Regions from separate parts of the Kitasatospora sp. NPDC085895 genome, predicted to be linked through region 1. Evidence: riboswitches for the same ligand, from Rfam matches in the RefSeq annotation. Region 1 holds a riboswitch; the other holds the start of a gene.
What was found. Region 1 has a riboswitch for cyclic di-AMP ahead of AB0442_RS10810 (NlpC/P60 family protein). Riboswitches for the same ligand answer to the same signal wherever they lie in the genome.
Positions count from the first base shown of each region.

Region 1 (7,424 bases):
GGCGAGGGGCTCGCCGCGGGCCTGGCGGCCGCTCAGCGGCGCAGCTGACGCACCAGCTCGGCCGACCAGGCCTTGGTGAAGGCGGGCAGGTCCAGACCGAGCTCGGCCTGGAGGACGCCGTCCAGCCGGGCGGGGTCGCCCATCGCGCCGACCGCCCGGTAGAGCGCGACGAGGCGCTGCGGTCCGAAGCGGTGCGCGACCGTCTCGCAGGCGAGCCAGGCCTGCTCGTAGGCCTGGGCGATGCCGGCGGCGCCGGCGGCGAAGTCGGCGTCGGCCGGCAGGGCGGTAGGCACCCGGCCCGCGGCGACGTCGCGGGCGAGCTCCGGCGCGATCTGGCGGGCGGTGCGGCCGGCGCCGCGGTAGCCGGTGTAGTCGGCGACGCCCTCCGAGAGCCAGAGCGGCGTCCAGCTGCGGGTGGCCGCGCGGGTGGCGACGTGGGTGGCCTCGTGGGTGATCACGACCTGCCGGCCGAGGTCGCTGAGGCCGCGGAAGGCCTCCGGGTTGACCATGATCCGGTCGGCGGGGGTGGCGGCGGGCTCGCCGCCGGCCGCGACGGTGACGGCGGCGATGCCTTGGTAGGAGCCGGCGGCGACGTCGAGCATCCGGGCGAACTGCGGCTCGGTGGCCGGGGTGAGGACGAGCAGCCGGCCGGGCCACTCCCGGCCCCACAGCTCGGAGACGGCGGGCACCGCCTTGTCGGCGACGGCGACCAGCCCGGCGAGCTCCTCGGCGGTGCCGAGGCCGAGCACCAGGCAGTGCTCGCCCTGGGCCGCCCGGACCTCGCCGAGGTCCCAGAGGGCGGCGCTGCCGTCCGGCTCGTCCGCGGAGAGCAGCCAGCCGGCCGGGCCCCGGTCGAAGGTGAGCCGCCGGGAGAGCACCGCGGGGTGCTGGTCGACGCCGCGCAGCCGGTGGGCGAGGCCGGCGGTGACGATGATCCGCCCGTCGGCGTCCGGTTCGGTGACGCCGCTGATCCGGTACTCGACGGCGGAGAAGGGCACGGCGGCGGCCCGGACGGCGGCCTGCTCCTGTGCGGCCCGCGCCGCGGGGGCCGTCCCGGCGAGCAGGGCGGACCGGTCGGCGCGCAGCAGGGCGCGGGCGCGGGTGGCGAGCAGGTCCTCGACGCGGGCCCGGACGCCGGCGCTCGGCGCGCCCTGCGGGTACAGGCCGGCCCGGTCCCCGGTGGCGGGCAGGGCGCGGGGCGCGGAGAGCTGGGCGAGGCCGCCGACGGCCAGCAGCAGGGCGGTGCGCCGGGAGATCCGGCCGTCGGCGGGCAGCGCGGACCGGCCCGCCGCGGCGCGCCGGGGCAGGTCGGTGACCAGGGGCTCGGCCTCCCCGCCGGACGGGCCGGGCTGCCGGTGGAAGGCGCTCAGACCCGCACCACCCCGCTGACGGGCATGGCAGCGACGCTCTCGTAGCGGACCCGGGCTCCGGGGTACGGGGCATGCACGACCACGCCGCCGCCGGCGTACATGCCGACGTGGTGCATGTCCTTGTAGAAGATCACCAGGTCTCCCGGTCGCGCCTCGGACAGGCTGACTCGCCTCCCCGCGTGTGCCTGCGCCTGCGAGGTGCGCGGCAGGGTGACTCCGGCCTGCCGCCAGCTCCAGTACATCAGACCGGAGCAGTCGAACGTGGAAGGGCCGGTGGATCCGTAGACGTAGGGCGAGCCGATCCGGCTGATCGCGGCGGCCAGGGCGGCGGCGGCGCGCTCGGAGGAGGGCGGCCGGTCGCCGAGGTCGATCCGGTCGGTGCCGTGCGCTGCGCTGCGGGCCGCGTCGGCGGCGTCGTCCGCGGCCAGCCGGGCGCGTTCGTCGGTGGTGAGGCCGCCGAGCAGCCGCTGGGCGTCGCCGAGCCGGCGCCGGACCTCGTCCTTGTGGTCGGCGAGCGAGCGGCGGACCTCTTCCAGCTCGGCGAGCTTGGCGGTGGCCTCGGCGCGGCGCTGGTCGAGCCGGCGCTGCCGGTCGAGCACCTGGTGCAGGGTGTCGCTCTGCCGGCTGGCGGCCTGGTCGAGGGCGCGGGCGCGGGTGAGGTAGCCGGCCGGGTCGGACTCCAGCATGAGGCGGACGGAGGGGTCGAGCCCGCCGTCGCGGTACTGGGCGGCGGCGACGGTGGCGAGGTCGGTGTAGAGCCCGTTCAGCTCTTCCTGGCCGGTGGCGATCTGGTCCTGCAGCTGGCCGGCCTCGGTCTGCAGGCGCTTCTGGTCCTCCCCCGCGGCGTTCGCGCGCTCGCTGGCCTGCTCGGCCTCCTCGTAGAGCCGGTCGACCTTCGCCCGGACGTCGGCCGTCCGCCGCCCGGGGTCGGCGGGGGCGCCGTGGGCCGCGGTGCCGACGGTGGCGCCGACGGCCGTGGTCGCCGCGGCCGTGAGCACCAGGGCCCGGGCGAGGGTGTGGCCGCCCGGCAGTTGGGGGCGTCGGTGCGCGGACATGCGGCGGCGGCTCCGTTCCTGCGGACGGACGGCCGCCGCCGCCCGGGTCGGGCGGGCGTCCTCGCGGACATCCGGGGGCAGACGTTAGCGAGTCCGGCCGGGCTAGTCCAAACCCTGCCAGCACCGAATATTTGACCTTCAATCGGACATTCTGCCGACGGGGCCGCCGGTGCGGCAACGGCCGCGGGCCCGGCCCCACAGGGGGGCCGGGCCCGCGGGGAGCCGCCGGACGGGCCGTCAGACCCGGACGATCGCCGAGATCGGCATGGCCGTCGCCGAGACGTAGCGGACGACCGCACCGGTGTGCGGCGCGTGGATGACCTGCCCGCCGCCCACGTACATGCCGACGTGGTGCTGGTCGCTGTAGTAGATCACCAGGTCGCCGGGCTTGGCGTTGGCGATGTTGGTGCCGATGTTGGTGCCCGCGCCGGCCTGGGACTGCGAGGTGCGCGGGATCGAGACGCCGGCCTTGCCGTACGCCCACTGCATCAGACCGGAGCAGTCGAAGGTGCTCGGGCCGGTCGCACCGTACACGTACGGGGCGCCCAGCGCGGACTTTACGGCCGCGATCGCCTTGGCGGTGTACGAGCCCGAGGGCACGTCCGCACTGCCGAGGTCGGGACGGGCGGTGTCCCGCGAGGCGCGGTCCGCGGTGGACTTGGCCGCGGAGGCCGCCTTCGCCTCGGCCGCGGCGAGGTCGTCCTTCTCCTTCTGGGTGAGGGTGTTCAGCAGGGCGCTGGCCTTGGCCAGCTTGTCCTGGAACTCCTCCTTCTTGGCCTTCAGCGCGCGGGTGCTGGTGTCCAGCTCGGCGAGCTTGTGCTCGGCCTCGGCCTTCTGGCCGTCCAGCTTGGCCTGCTCGGCCTTGAAGGACTTGAGGGTGTCGGCCTGGGTGGCGCTCATCCGGCTGACCGCGCCGGCCTGGCCCAGGAACTCGCCCGGGTTGCTGGAGAGCATCAGCTGGACGGTCGGCGAGATGCCGCCGTCGCGGTACTGCTGGGCCGCGACCTCGGCGAGGCGGCCCTGGACGCCACTGACCTCCGCCTGCTGGCGCGCGACCTGGTCCTGCAGCTGGGTGACCTGCTTCTGCAGGTCCTGCTGCTTCTGCTCGGCCGCGAGGTAGGCCTCGTTGGAGGCCTCGGCCTGCTCGTTGAGCTGGTCGACCTGGGCCGCGACCTGCTCCTTGGTGGGGGTCGGGTCCGCGTGCGCGCCGGTCTGCGAGGAGAGGGCCACCGCAGTGGCGGCTGCCGCAGTCAGGATCGAGGCGCGGGTACGGCCGACGGGCTTGGGACGACGATGGGACGCCACGAAGGCGGACTCCTTCTTCCTCACACCGCCTACCGGGTGAGCTGACGGGTTCGGGCCGGAAGCATTGCCCTACGACGCCTCACGCCCGCACCCGCCCGTCCGCGGTCCGACCGCGGCCCGGCCGGCGCGGCCGACCTGACGCCGATTCACCCCGGGGGAAACGTGGTTCCCCGGCTCCGTTCGACAGCACCCCCGCAGGGGCTCCCCGTGGACGGTCGGGACCGTCCTGCTGCGTCGCGGACTCGGCGGCGACCACCGCCGTCGCCCGGGTTGGGCGAACCACTGTGCGGTGATCCGTGGGGATGACCCTAGTAACCGATCCGTGATCCGTTCAAATCCTTGTCAGAAAAACGACGGGGAAATGTTGTCGCGAAAATGTGATTGCGACCGCCGGTGACCGGCGATCCACGCTCGGCTGACGCGATGTCACCCGTCGGCGGACAAAACGCGACGCCCGGGCGTGTCGGAGATCACACGGTGATCACGACGCGCCCGGGCGTGTCATGCGGCATCAGAAACGCCGCAGGTGAGGCTTATGTCCGAATTGCTACCGGAGGGTCAGACGCGGCGGATCGTCTTGATCGGCAGGGTGTCGGCGTCCATCACCTTCACCACGTCGCCGGTGTGCGGCGCGTGCACGACGAGGCCGTTGCCGATGTACATGCCGACGTGGTGGGCGTCCGAGTAGTAGATGACGAGGTCACCCGGCTGGGCGTCGGCCAAGGAGGGTACCCGGGCGCCGACGCTCGCCTGCGACTGCGAGGTGCGCGGCAGCGACACGCCGGCCTTGGCGTACGCCCAGACCATCAGACCGGAGCAGTCGAAGGAGTTCGGGCCGGTGGCGCCCCAGACGTACGGGGTGCCGCGCTTGCCCATCGCCGCGGCGACCGCGGTGGCCGCGTAGCCGGAGGCCGGCGGCAGGCTGCCCAGGTCGTAGCGGCTGTCGCCGCGCGAGGCGCGGTCGGTGCCGAGGACCGCGGCGCGCTCGGCGGCGGTCAGCGTGCTCAGCAGGCTCTGGGCCTCGGAGAGCTTCTTCTGGACCTCCGACTTGGCGTCGTTCAGGACCTGGGTGGAGCGGTCCAGCTCGGACAGGATGGCGGCGGCCTCCTGCTTCTGCTGGTCCAGCCGGCGCTGCTGGTCCCGCAGGCCCTTCAGCGTCGAGGCCTGGGTGTCGGTGGCCTGCTCGTTGCTGGACGCCTTCGCGAGGTAGTTGTCCGGGTTCGAGGAGAGCATCAGCGCGACCGTCGGGTCGACGCCGCCGGTGCGGTACTCGTCGGCCGCGACCGCGGACAGGCCCGACGCCACCTGGGAGAGCTGCTCCTGGCTGCGGGCGATCTGGTCCTGCAGCTGGTCGGCCTGCTTGCGGAGCTGGTCGGCCCGCTCCTTGGCGCCGTTGTACTTCTCGGCCGCCTGCTCCTGCTCCTCGAGCAGCTTGTCGACCTGGACCTTCACCTCGTCCTTGCTCGGCTTCGCCGGCGCGGCGTGCGCGGCGGCCTGGGCCGACAGGGCGACCGCGGTCGCGGCGGCAGCGGTGAGCACGGTGACCCGTGCGCGGCTCGGCTGCTTGGGACGGCGGTGGGAGGCCAAGGGACTAGCTCCTTCTTCCTGCTGGACTCACCCGATCGGGTGGACGTCCGGAAAATAGGTTTGACGCCAGACCCTAGTGAAGATCCGCCTCCTGCGCCACTCCCGTGCCGGGCGAACTTGGCGCGGAACGCTGGATTTCACCACCCCGACACAACCCCGCCACCCGGCCCTCCACCTGGGCCGACGGCCCGTCAGGGCCGGGCGAGCCGGTTGAGCAGCAGGATCGACGCGACCGGGCGTGCACCGGCCTTCCGTACGCCGTCCGCGACCTCCCGATCCGTGGAGACCACCACGACCGGCCGGCCCTGCGGCTCGGCCCGCACCAGGCGGCGGATCAGCTCGTCCGCGGTCTCCCCGGTGCGGCTGAAGCGCACCCGGACCCCGCGCGGCGGCGCCATGATCACCGGGACGTCGAGGTCCTGTCCGTCGAAGACGCAGGTGACCTCGGCCTGGGTGCGCTGCGCGAGCATCGCCAGACCGCCCAGCAGCCGCATCCGCTGCTGCTCCAGCGGCAGCGTCGGGTACCCGGTCTTGGTCACGTTGTAGCCGTCGACGACCAGGTGCACCTGAGGGATCGCCAGCAACTGGTCGAGCAGTGCGGGGTCGTCCTCCGCCAGACCGCGGCGCGCCACGTCGTGCGGGTTGGCCGAGCCCGGCTCGACCGCCTCCACCAGGTCGGCCGGGCGCAGCTGCGCCACCGGCAGCGCCAGCTCGCGCTGCAGGCCCTGCGCCGACTGCAGCACCGTGTCGAGCAGCAGCCGCAGCCGCATGTCCTCCACGCTGCGGCCCTCGCGCGCCGACCGCCGGCCGGCCTCGGCGGCCGTCTCCAGCTCGGTGATCCGGTGCCGCAGCCGCCGGGCCTCGCCGTCCGCCGCACTGCGCTCGGCGGCCGCGGCGGCCCGCGCCGCCTCCAGCTCGGTCGCCAGCTTGCGGGCCTCGGCCTGCGCCCGCCGGGTGTCGCTCTCCAGGCTCCGGACGCGCTTGCGCAGCGACTCCGCCTCCCGGCGGACGCCCTCCGACTCGGCTCGGTGCCGGTCCAGGTCCGCGCGGGCGGCGGCGCGCACCTCCGTCAGTTCGGCCTGCAGCTTCTCCACCACCCGGGCGGCCTCGGCGGCGGCGCCCTCGGCGTCCGCCCGCTCGACCTCGTCGCCAGCCTCGACCACCAGCCGGCTCCAGCCGGCCGGGCGCAGCAGGTAGGCGGCGGCGGCCACGTCCATCGGGTCGGCGGCGGCCGGCACCGCGCCGGACTCCAGCGCCTTCACCAGGTCGGGCTGGCCGAGCCGCAGCCGATCGGCTATCCGGACGCGGAAGACCGGCTCCGCGTCCAGCGCCGCGGCCAGCGCGGTCGCCGCGTACTTGGCGCGCCGGGCCGGGGTGAACTTGGCGTACGGGCGCAGTCCCGCGGGCAGTTCGCCGGGCGGGATGGCGCCGAGCGCGTCGGCGGCGATGCCCACGACCCGGCGGCGGACCCCTTCGGGCAACGGCCGGTCCAACTGCTCGGACGGTGCGTCCCCGGCCGCGGGCTCCTGCCCGGCCCCGGCGGCGTCCGGCAGCTCCGCGTCCGCGGCGGGCTGCTGCCCCTGCGGCTCGGCCGGCCCGCTCGCTGCGTCCACCACGTCCTCGGCTCCGATTCTGGTCCCCGGGCCCGCGCGGCCGGTGGCCGCTGCCCTCGAAATGCACCGCTCTGTGCAATTGTCCCGTCTACCGTGCCCCGCCGGGCACCGTGCCACACACCCCGGCGGCGCCAGGGGCTCCACCGGGGTGTGTCGGAAGCGCGAGGCTCAGGCCTTCGGCTCGTCCTCGGCCGGCTGCTCGGCGGCGTCGGCGCCGGGGCGGGCCACCAGTTCCACCTGGTCGACCGCGTTGCACCAGCGGCAGCGGACCGACTCCAGGGTCTCGCTGAGCACCTCGGTCTCCTCCACCTTGGACTCGCCGCCGAGGTCGAAGTGCAGGTACTCCACCACCCGGGCCGAGCGCGTCACGTCGAAGCGGGTGAGGTTCCCGCAGAGCGTGCAGCGCCAGCGGGTCTCGGCGGTGGGGGCGGCGATGGTCATCGGAGGTCCTCTCGGATGGTCCGGGTCCGGTCCTCCAAGCCTATTGCCTGCGG
Region 1 covers NZ_JBFBJY010000012.1:124,277-131,700, reverse strand. Annotated here, with positions in the region: gene AB0442_RS10825 (PfkB family carbohydrate kinase) at 1-48, shown strand, start outside; gene AB0442_RS10820 (hypothetical protein) at 33-998, opposite strand; gene AB0442_RS10815 (C40 family peptidase) at 1,367-2,425, opposite strand; gene AB0442_RS10810 (NlpC/P60 family protein) at 2,663-3,730, opposite strand; cyclic di-AMP (ydaO/yuaA leader) riboswitch at 3,741-3,929, opposite strand; gene AB0442_RS10805 (NlpC/P60 family protein) at 4,289-5,317, opposite strand; gene AB0442_RS10800 (NYN domain-containing protein) at 5,509-6,870, opposite strand; gene AB0442_RS10795 (hypothetical protein) at 7,099-7,371, opposite strand.

Region 2 (7,424 bases), on a different contig from region 1:
GACCTCGACGGTCTCGACGGCGTCGGTGGCCTCGGTCTCGTCCTCGTCGTCCTCGAAGGAGACGGTCTCACCGTTGCTGTCGGTGACGGTGGCGGCCTCGACGACCAGGGCCAGCGCCTTGCCGCGGGCGACCTCGCCGACCAGCAGCGGAACCTGGCCGCCCTGGACGATCTGCTGGGCGAACTGGTCCGGGGTGAGGCCCGAGCCGGCGGCGCGACGGATGAGGTGCTCGGTCAGCTCCTCCTGGCTGACGTTGAGCTCCTCCTTCGCGACGATCTCGTCCAGGACGAACTGGGTCTTGATGCCCTTCTTCGCCTGCTCCTCGGTCTCCTTCTCGTAGTCCTCGACGGACTTGTCCTGGGTCGCGAGGTAGGTCTCGAGGTTCATGCCCATCGGCTCGAGCTGGTGGTGCTCGAGGTTGTGCTTGCGGGTCTCGACCTCGTCCTTGAGGAGCTTCTCCGGGTACTCCATCTCGACCCGGGTCAGCAGCTCGTCCAGGACCTTCTCCTGGGCCTGGGTGGCCTGGTCGAACTCCTTCATGCGCTCGAGGCGCTTGCGGGAGTCCTCCTTCAGCTCGTCCAGGGTGTCGAACTCGCTCGCCAGCTGGGCGAACTCGTCGTCGAGCTCGGGGAGCTCCTTCTCCTGGACGGCGGTCACGGTGACGGTGACCTCGGAGCTCTTGCCGGCCTGGGTGCCGCCCTTGAGCTCGGTGGTGAAGGTCTTGGACTCACCGGCGGACAGGCCGATCACGGCGTCGTCGATGCCGTCCAGCAGGCGGCCGGAGCCGATCTCGTAGCTGACGCCGGCGGCGGTGCCGTCCTCCGGCACCTCGCCGTCGACCTTGGCCTCGAGGTCCACGACCACGACGTCGCCGGCCGCGGCGGCGCGCTCGACGTCCTTCACGGAGGAGAAGCGCTCGCGGAGCTGCTCCAGCGACTTCTCGACGTCCTCGTCGGCGACCGAGACGGCGTCGACGGTGACCGAGATCTCCGAGAAGTCCGGAAGGGCGATCTCCGGGCGGACGTCCACCTCGGCGGTGAACTTCAGGTCGCCGCCGTCGGCGATCCGCTCCACGCCCTCGATGTCGGTGATCTCGGGCTGGCCGAGGACCTCGATCTTGCCCTCGTCGACGGCCTGCGTGTAGAAGCGCGGCAGGGCGTCGTTGACGGCCTCCTCCAGCACCGCGGCACGGCCGAAACGCTGGTCGATGACGCGAGCCGGGATCTTGCCCTTGCGGAAGCCCGGAACCGTGACCTGCTGGTTGATCTTCTTGTACGCCGCGTCGAGGCTGGGCTTGAGCTCCTCGAAGGGCACCTCGACGGTGAGTCGAACCCGGGTCGGGTTCAGAGTCTCGACGGCGCTCTTCACGGTTTGGTCTCCTATGGGCTTGCGGTCAGGTTGTCTCCGCCAGACGTCCGCGGCCGGAACGGCCGGTCGGTCGGGCGAGACGGGCGATGGGCGATTGGGGCTGCATCTCCCGTACGGGGGTGGACGGTGAGCGTGACTCCTCGCCCTCGGGCGGCTGCCGCCTGTGTGCATGCCACAGGTACCACCGCCATCGGCCCATCCTACCGGTACCACGAAAGCAACAGGGCCCCGCCCGCCTGACGAGACCCTGCCGAAAGCGTCGGGGTGACCGGATTCGAACCGACGGCCTTCCGCTCCCAAAGCGGACGCGCTACCAAACTGCGCCACACCCCGTAGTGCCGAAAGAGAGAGTACACGCCGGTCCGGGCCCCCTCGCCGTAATATCAGCAGGCACAGGAGCGAAAGCGGTGTGCATTCGGCCGACCCGACCAGGTAGGCTGACCCCCGTCCCCGAGGCCCGCACCGGCTGAGGGGCGACGTGCCGTCAACGCACGTACGCGGGCGTAGCTCAATGGTAGAGCCCCAGTCTTCCAAACTGGCCACGCGGGTTCGATTCCCGTCGCCCGCTCCAACACGAAGGCCCCAGCTCAGCGACATGATCGCGGAGCTGGGGCCTTCGTCGTCCGTGGCACTCCCGGAGCACCGCGCCGCGGGCTCGGGTCCATGGCTCGAAGGCGACGCGACTGCCGCACCGTACGGACTGCTCCCCCGGCGCGCAGCTCATTCGGCGCCACGGGCGGTGACCGCACGAAGAGGGCCCGACCTCCCGTTCGGCGAACGTGCACGGATCCTTGGGAGAGGTCTCGGCGCACGAGGTGCGCAAGGTGGTGCAACGGTTGCCGCACTCCGCGGCAACCTGCCGACGGGCACATGCCAGAGAGCGGTCGTACGCACAGCCGCGAAGACGCTCTTCGCACCGGGTCCGCGGAACCGGACGTCGCGAGGACGACCCGGGTGGCGTTCGTGGCGCCGGTCTCCGGGGTCGTCGTCGATGGGGTTTGGCCGGTCAGCCCAGGTGGTGGCGGGTGACGGCGGTGGCGACGGCGAGCAGGACGGCGGCGCGCTTCGCCCCGGTCGGCCGTTCGGGAACGTTCTGCCGGTCGGGGGCGTGTTGCCCGCCGTACCGGGGAGCCGCGCCGGCGCGGCGCGGGAGCGGTGAAGTGCCCGTGCGGCACGGGAGGTTGGGAACGGCCGAGGCCCGGCCCGGGATCACAGGATCCCCGGGCCGGGCCTTCGGATGCCGCGCGGTGTGCCTCGGCGGCGCTGCCTCGGCAGGGTTCGCGTCAGCGGAGCGCGTCAGCGGTGTGCGTCAGACGCGGACACCGTGGGCGGCGAGGTACGCCACCGGGTCGATGTCGGAGCCGTACGACGGGGTGGTGCGGACCTCGAAGTGCAGGTGCGGGCCGGTGACGTTGCCGGTCGCGCCGGAGAGGCCGATGATCTGGCCGGCGGTGACGGTCTGGCCGACCGAGACCTTCAGGGCCGAGAAGTGGGCGTACTGCGAGTACTTGCCGTCGGCGTGCTTGATGACGACGTTGTTGCCGTAGGCGCCGCCCCAGCCGGCCTCGACGACGGTGCCGGCGGCGATCGCGTGGATCGAGGTGCCGGTGCTGACGGCGAAGTCGACACCGGTGTGGTAGCCGCTGGACCAGTTGGAGCCGGCCTTGTGGTACGGGGTGCCCAGGGAGGCGGCGACCGGCGCGACGTAGCCGGAGGCAGCGGCGGCGGGCTTGGCGGCCTCGGTCTTCGGCGCGGCCGGCTTGGCGGCCTCGGTCTTCGGCGCGGCCGGCTTGGCGGCCTCGGTCTTCGGCGCGGCCGGCTTGGCGGCCTCGGTCTTCGGCGCGGCGGGCTTGGCGGCCTCGGTCTGGGGGGCGGCCGGCTTCGGCGCGGCCTGGACCGGGGTGCGCTTCTCGGAACGCGAGGCGGCGGCGTCGGACTTCTTCGTCTCGGCCTGCGGGGCGGCGGCCTGAACGGCGTGGCCGCCGACGGTCAGCTTCTGGCCCGGGAAGATCAGGTTCGGGTTGCCGCCGATGACCTGCCGGTTGTCCTGGTAGAGCTTCTTCCAGCCGCCGTCGACGTGCTGCGCGTTGGCGATCTTGGACAGGGTGTCGCCACGGACGACCTTGTAGCTGGCGTCGGCGGCCTGAGCGGCGTCGGCGGCCGGAGCGGCGGCGGGGGCCTCGGCGTGCGCGGCGGCCGGAGCGGCGGCGGCCGGAGCGGCGGCCGGGACGGCGCCGTGGGCGCTCGCGGCGGAGGCGGCGGTGACGGGGATGGCGATGGCGGCGGCGGCCACACCGGTGGCGACGGCGACGCGGGACAGACGGGTGCCCAGAACGGACATGGGGGTGTTCCTCTCCGACGCCTGCGAGGTGAGCTGTCGGGTTCGGGCGGGGAGTTCGCCCGGTCGCGGAAATGACGCGACTTCACCCCAAGCCGTCCCGGATCACCGGGTGCGGCACTTACCTTGGGTCCCCCGCTCCTGCCGTGCACGGAAGGGTGCGTGACCCCGGACGGCGGCAGGACTCGGCGTTCCGCCCGGTGGCCCGCCCGGCCGGTGTGGCCGGGCAGGCTCCGAGGAAAACCGATGGGCCCCTCCGGAGGCAAGCTCCCCGTCCCCAACGGCCCCCCGGGGCCCTCGCGGGGGTCACTCTCCGCCCGCCGTCGGTGGGCGGAGCGCAGTCGCCGCAGTGACCGTACGTGTCCGGACCATCAGCAGTCAGGCAAATCGGACACCCCGCGTGGCTGCCCGCTCGCGGCCCGGCACGGATCATGGCCCGCCCGGTGACGCTGGTCACCCGGGGGGCCGATAGCCTCGCTCCCGAACGGTGTTCGACCCCTTTTCGAGCGAGGAGCCCCGGGTGCGCGCGCAGTCCAGGCTGGATGTGATCCAGCGCAGCGTCGTCCGGGAGATGGCCCGGTTCGGTCAGCGGTTCACGGTCGAGGGCAGTGTGGTCCGCGGGCCCGGGACGACGGCCGTGGCGGTGCGGGAGCACCCGGGCGAGGGCGGCGGCGCGGGGCACGTCGACCTCGGTTTCGCCTTCGACGTGGGGCGGGCGGACGGCCCGGTGGTGTGGGACTGCACGGCGGGCCTCGGCCGGACGGAGGAGGAGCGGCTGGAGAGCGCGGTGCGGATGTGGGCGACCACCACCGCGGCCGCGGTGGTCGAGCTGCAGGAGGGCCGCGGGGCGCACGGCGACCACGTCCGCGCGGCGCGGTTGCCGGGCTGGCGGGCCGTGCAGGGGCCGGCCGCCGTCTTCGGCTTCGACAGCGAACGGCTGTCGGAGTGGCTCGCCGGCCACCGGTTGTTGCCGGAGCTCGCCGGGGTGCTGGCCCCGGAGCTGGCTCCGGACGGTGCGGAGCCGGCCGTGACAGGTGTGAAGCTGTTCCTGGGCGGCCGGGCGGGCGAGGACGTCGCCGAGGTCCGGGTCAACGGCGCGGTGTCCGAGTCCGCCTCGGCGGCGCTGCGCGCGCTCGGCTGGCCGCGCGGCGAACGGCTGTGCTGGGCACGGCTGTTCGTGCTGATGGTGCCGGAGGGCCGGCCCGTCGGGGAGGCCCCCGCGGCAGTCCGCTCCGCCCCCGTGGACGCCGGCGGCGCCCGGCCCGCCGGGGCCGTGGGGAACACCGGGATCGCCGCGCCCGCCGCGCGGCCGGGGGTGCTGGCCCGCTGGCGGCGGGCCCGGGCCGGGCGGTAGGTCCGGACGGCCGGACGGCTCACGACGGCGGTCGGCCCGGGTCTGGCGACACCCCCGGGGCGGACGGGCACGACCGGCTCGGACGCCACGGCCGGACCGGAGTCGGAACCCGGCCCGCGAGGGCGGAGTCCGTCCCGCGAAGGGGACTTCGGCCCATCGGAACGGACCACCGGAGCGGAGTTCGCCCGCCGGGGGCGGAGTCCGGCCCGCGGGAGGGGTCAGCTCGCGACGGAGGAGATGGTCTTCGCCAGCTGGTTGAGGAAGTCCTGGATCGGCCGGGCGGCCGTGGACTGGCTCACCATGAAGCCGAAGAGTGCCGCGATGATGGCGTGGCTGGTCTTCAGCTGCTTGTTGCGGATGAAGATGACGACGATGACGCCGAACAGGAACAGCGCGGAGACGGAGAAGGCCACCCGGACTCACTTCCTCAATCTGTGGCGGGGGTTCGTGCTGGAACCCCGTGTCGGAACCGGACCGCGGCCTGCGCCGACCGTCCCTGGCACGAGTCGACCGATCCCGCCGCCGTGGAGGCGTCCGCGGCGCCGGTGACGCCTGCTGTCTGCCGCACCTCTCGCCCCCCGTCCCCCGAGCATCGACCAGCCCACCCGGACTCAGTGTGGTCGTTCGTGCTGCCTGCGTAAAGGACTAGCCGGGAGCCCGGAGCGAAGATCCTGCCATGTGAGACGAATTTCCGCCGACCGAGACGATAGCCGATGTCTCCTGACGAACCGTCGGCGGGGGCGGGGTGGAACGCGCCGGAACGGCCGATCGACAGGCCCGGGGCCCGCGGTCCGCAGGTGAAGAGGTTGTCAGGATTGGCCGAAGATCACTCCCGGGGGTTGACAGGCGCTACTGCCGCCCCACCAGCAGCACGGCGCGGTCGTCGTTGACGTCCTTGGCGACGGTCTCGATGAGGCGGCCCGCGGCGCCGCGGAAGCCGTTGACGACGAGTCGGTCGGCCTCGCCCATCAGCCGGTCCATGCCCTCGGCGAGGTCGCGGCCGGGGATCTCGACCATGCCGTCGGTGCACAGCATCAGCACGTCCCCGCTGTCGAGCCGGCCGCGCAGGCCCTCGAACTTGGCGCCGTCGTAGATGCCGAGCAGCGGGCCCTCCTCGGACTCCTTGGCCTCCCAGGCGCCGGTGCCGCCGTGCCGCTGCATGCCGGGCAGGTGGCCGGCGGAGAGCAGTTCGTACTGGCCGGTGTCGAGGTCGAGCACCAGGTGGACGGCGGTGGCGAAGCCCTCCTCCCACTCCTGGCGCAGCAGGTAGCCGTTGGCGGCGGGCAGGAAGTCGTGCGCGGGCAGCGAGCCGAGCAGTCCGCCGAAGGCGCCGGAGAGCAGCAGGGCGCGGCTGCCGGCGTCCATGCCCTTGCCGGAGACGTCGGCGAGGACGACCTCCAGGGTGCGGCCGCCGGGGCCGGTGCGGGCGGCGACCACGAAGTCGCCGGAGAAGGACTGGCCGCCGGCGGGGCGCAGCGCCATGTCCGCGGACCAACCCTCGGGCAGCCGGGGCAGCTGGCTCTGCACCCGGAGCCGTTCGCGGAGGTCGAAGAGCATGGTGCCGCCGCCCCGCCAGGGCACGCCGACCCGGCTGCGGAACTGGGCGAGCAGCAGGCCGGCGACGCCGACCGCGCCGACGACCAGGGCGGCGCCGGGGGTGACGCCGTAGACGTAGGCGTCGGGGTTGTCGCTGGCGACGCGTTCGCCGGTGTGGATGAGAGATTCGGTGGAGAGGCCGACCGCGGCGGCGGCGTAGAGCAGGACGAGGGTGCCGGGGCGCAGCAGCAGGGAGCCGGCGAGGACGGGGAGCACCAGGGAGGTGGGCGGCACCCAGGCCGGGATCCAGAGGTTGAGGACGACGAGCAGCGGGACGGCGGCGAGGAAGAGCGCGAAGGCGAGCCAGTCGGGGGCGGCGCCGCGGAAGTAGTCGACGCCGGTTCGGCGCACGGTGCGTCGGGCCCGGCGGAGCCTCGTGCGCAACCGGGCCGTCACGGGCTCCCTGGCCGCGCTCGCGGTGGGGCCCGTCGCAGTCGTCCGGGGCGGGGTGCCCTGCGTGCTGCCAGCCATGGGGTCCGACCTTATCCACGGTTGCGGGTCGGCGTCGACGCCTGCGCCGGGGCTGCGCGGGCGCCCGGGTGTTCTGCGGCGGGTTTCGGCCGGGTGGCGGGAGTGCGCCGTCGTCCGCACTCCGGGGGCGCATGCCGTCGTCCGGGCGCCGGTGGTGACGGCGCGACGGTAAGTCGGTCGCACACGGCCGGCGCCGGGTGCGAGGGTGGGCGGCATGACGACAGGTGACACCGGCGCGCTGACGGTCCGTCCGCTCGCCGCGGAGGAGTGGGACGGCTGGTACCGCCGGTTGGAGGT
Region 2 covers NZ_JBFBJY010000046.1:18,230-25,653, forward strand. Annotated here, with positions in the region: gene tig (trigger factor) at 1-1,368, opposite strand, end outside; tRNA gene AB0442_RS25620 (tRNA-Pro) at 1,628-1,701, opposite strand; tRNA gene AB0442_RS25625 (tRNA-Gly) at 1,866-1,939, shown strand; gene AB0442_RS25630 (peptidoglycan DD-metalloendopeptidase family protein) at 2,678-3,709, opposite strand; cyclic di-AMP (ydaO/yuaA leader) riboswitch at 3,715-3,877, opposite strand; gene AB0442_RS25635 (DUF6348 family protein) at 4,227-5,060, shown strand; gene AB0442_RS25640 (hypothetical protein) at 5,279-5,473, opposite strand; gene AB0442_RS25645 (PP2C family protein-serine/threonine phosphatase) at 5,910-7,040, opposite strand; gene AB0442_RS25650 (GNAT family N-acetyltransferase) at 7,342-7,424, shown strand, end outside.
Region 2: linked by a shared signal. The riboswitch ahead of AB0442_RS25630 (peptidoglycan DD-metalloendopeptidase family protein) and the one ahead of AB0442_RS10810 (NlpC/P60 family protein) in region 1 are both predicted to bind cyclic di-AMP.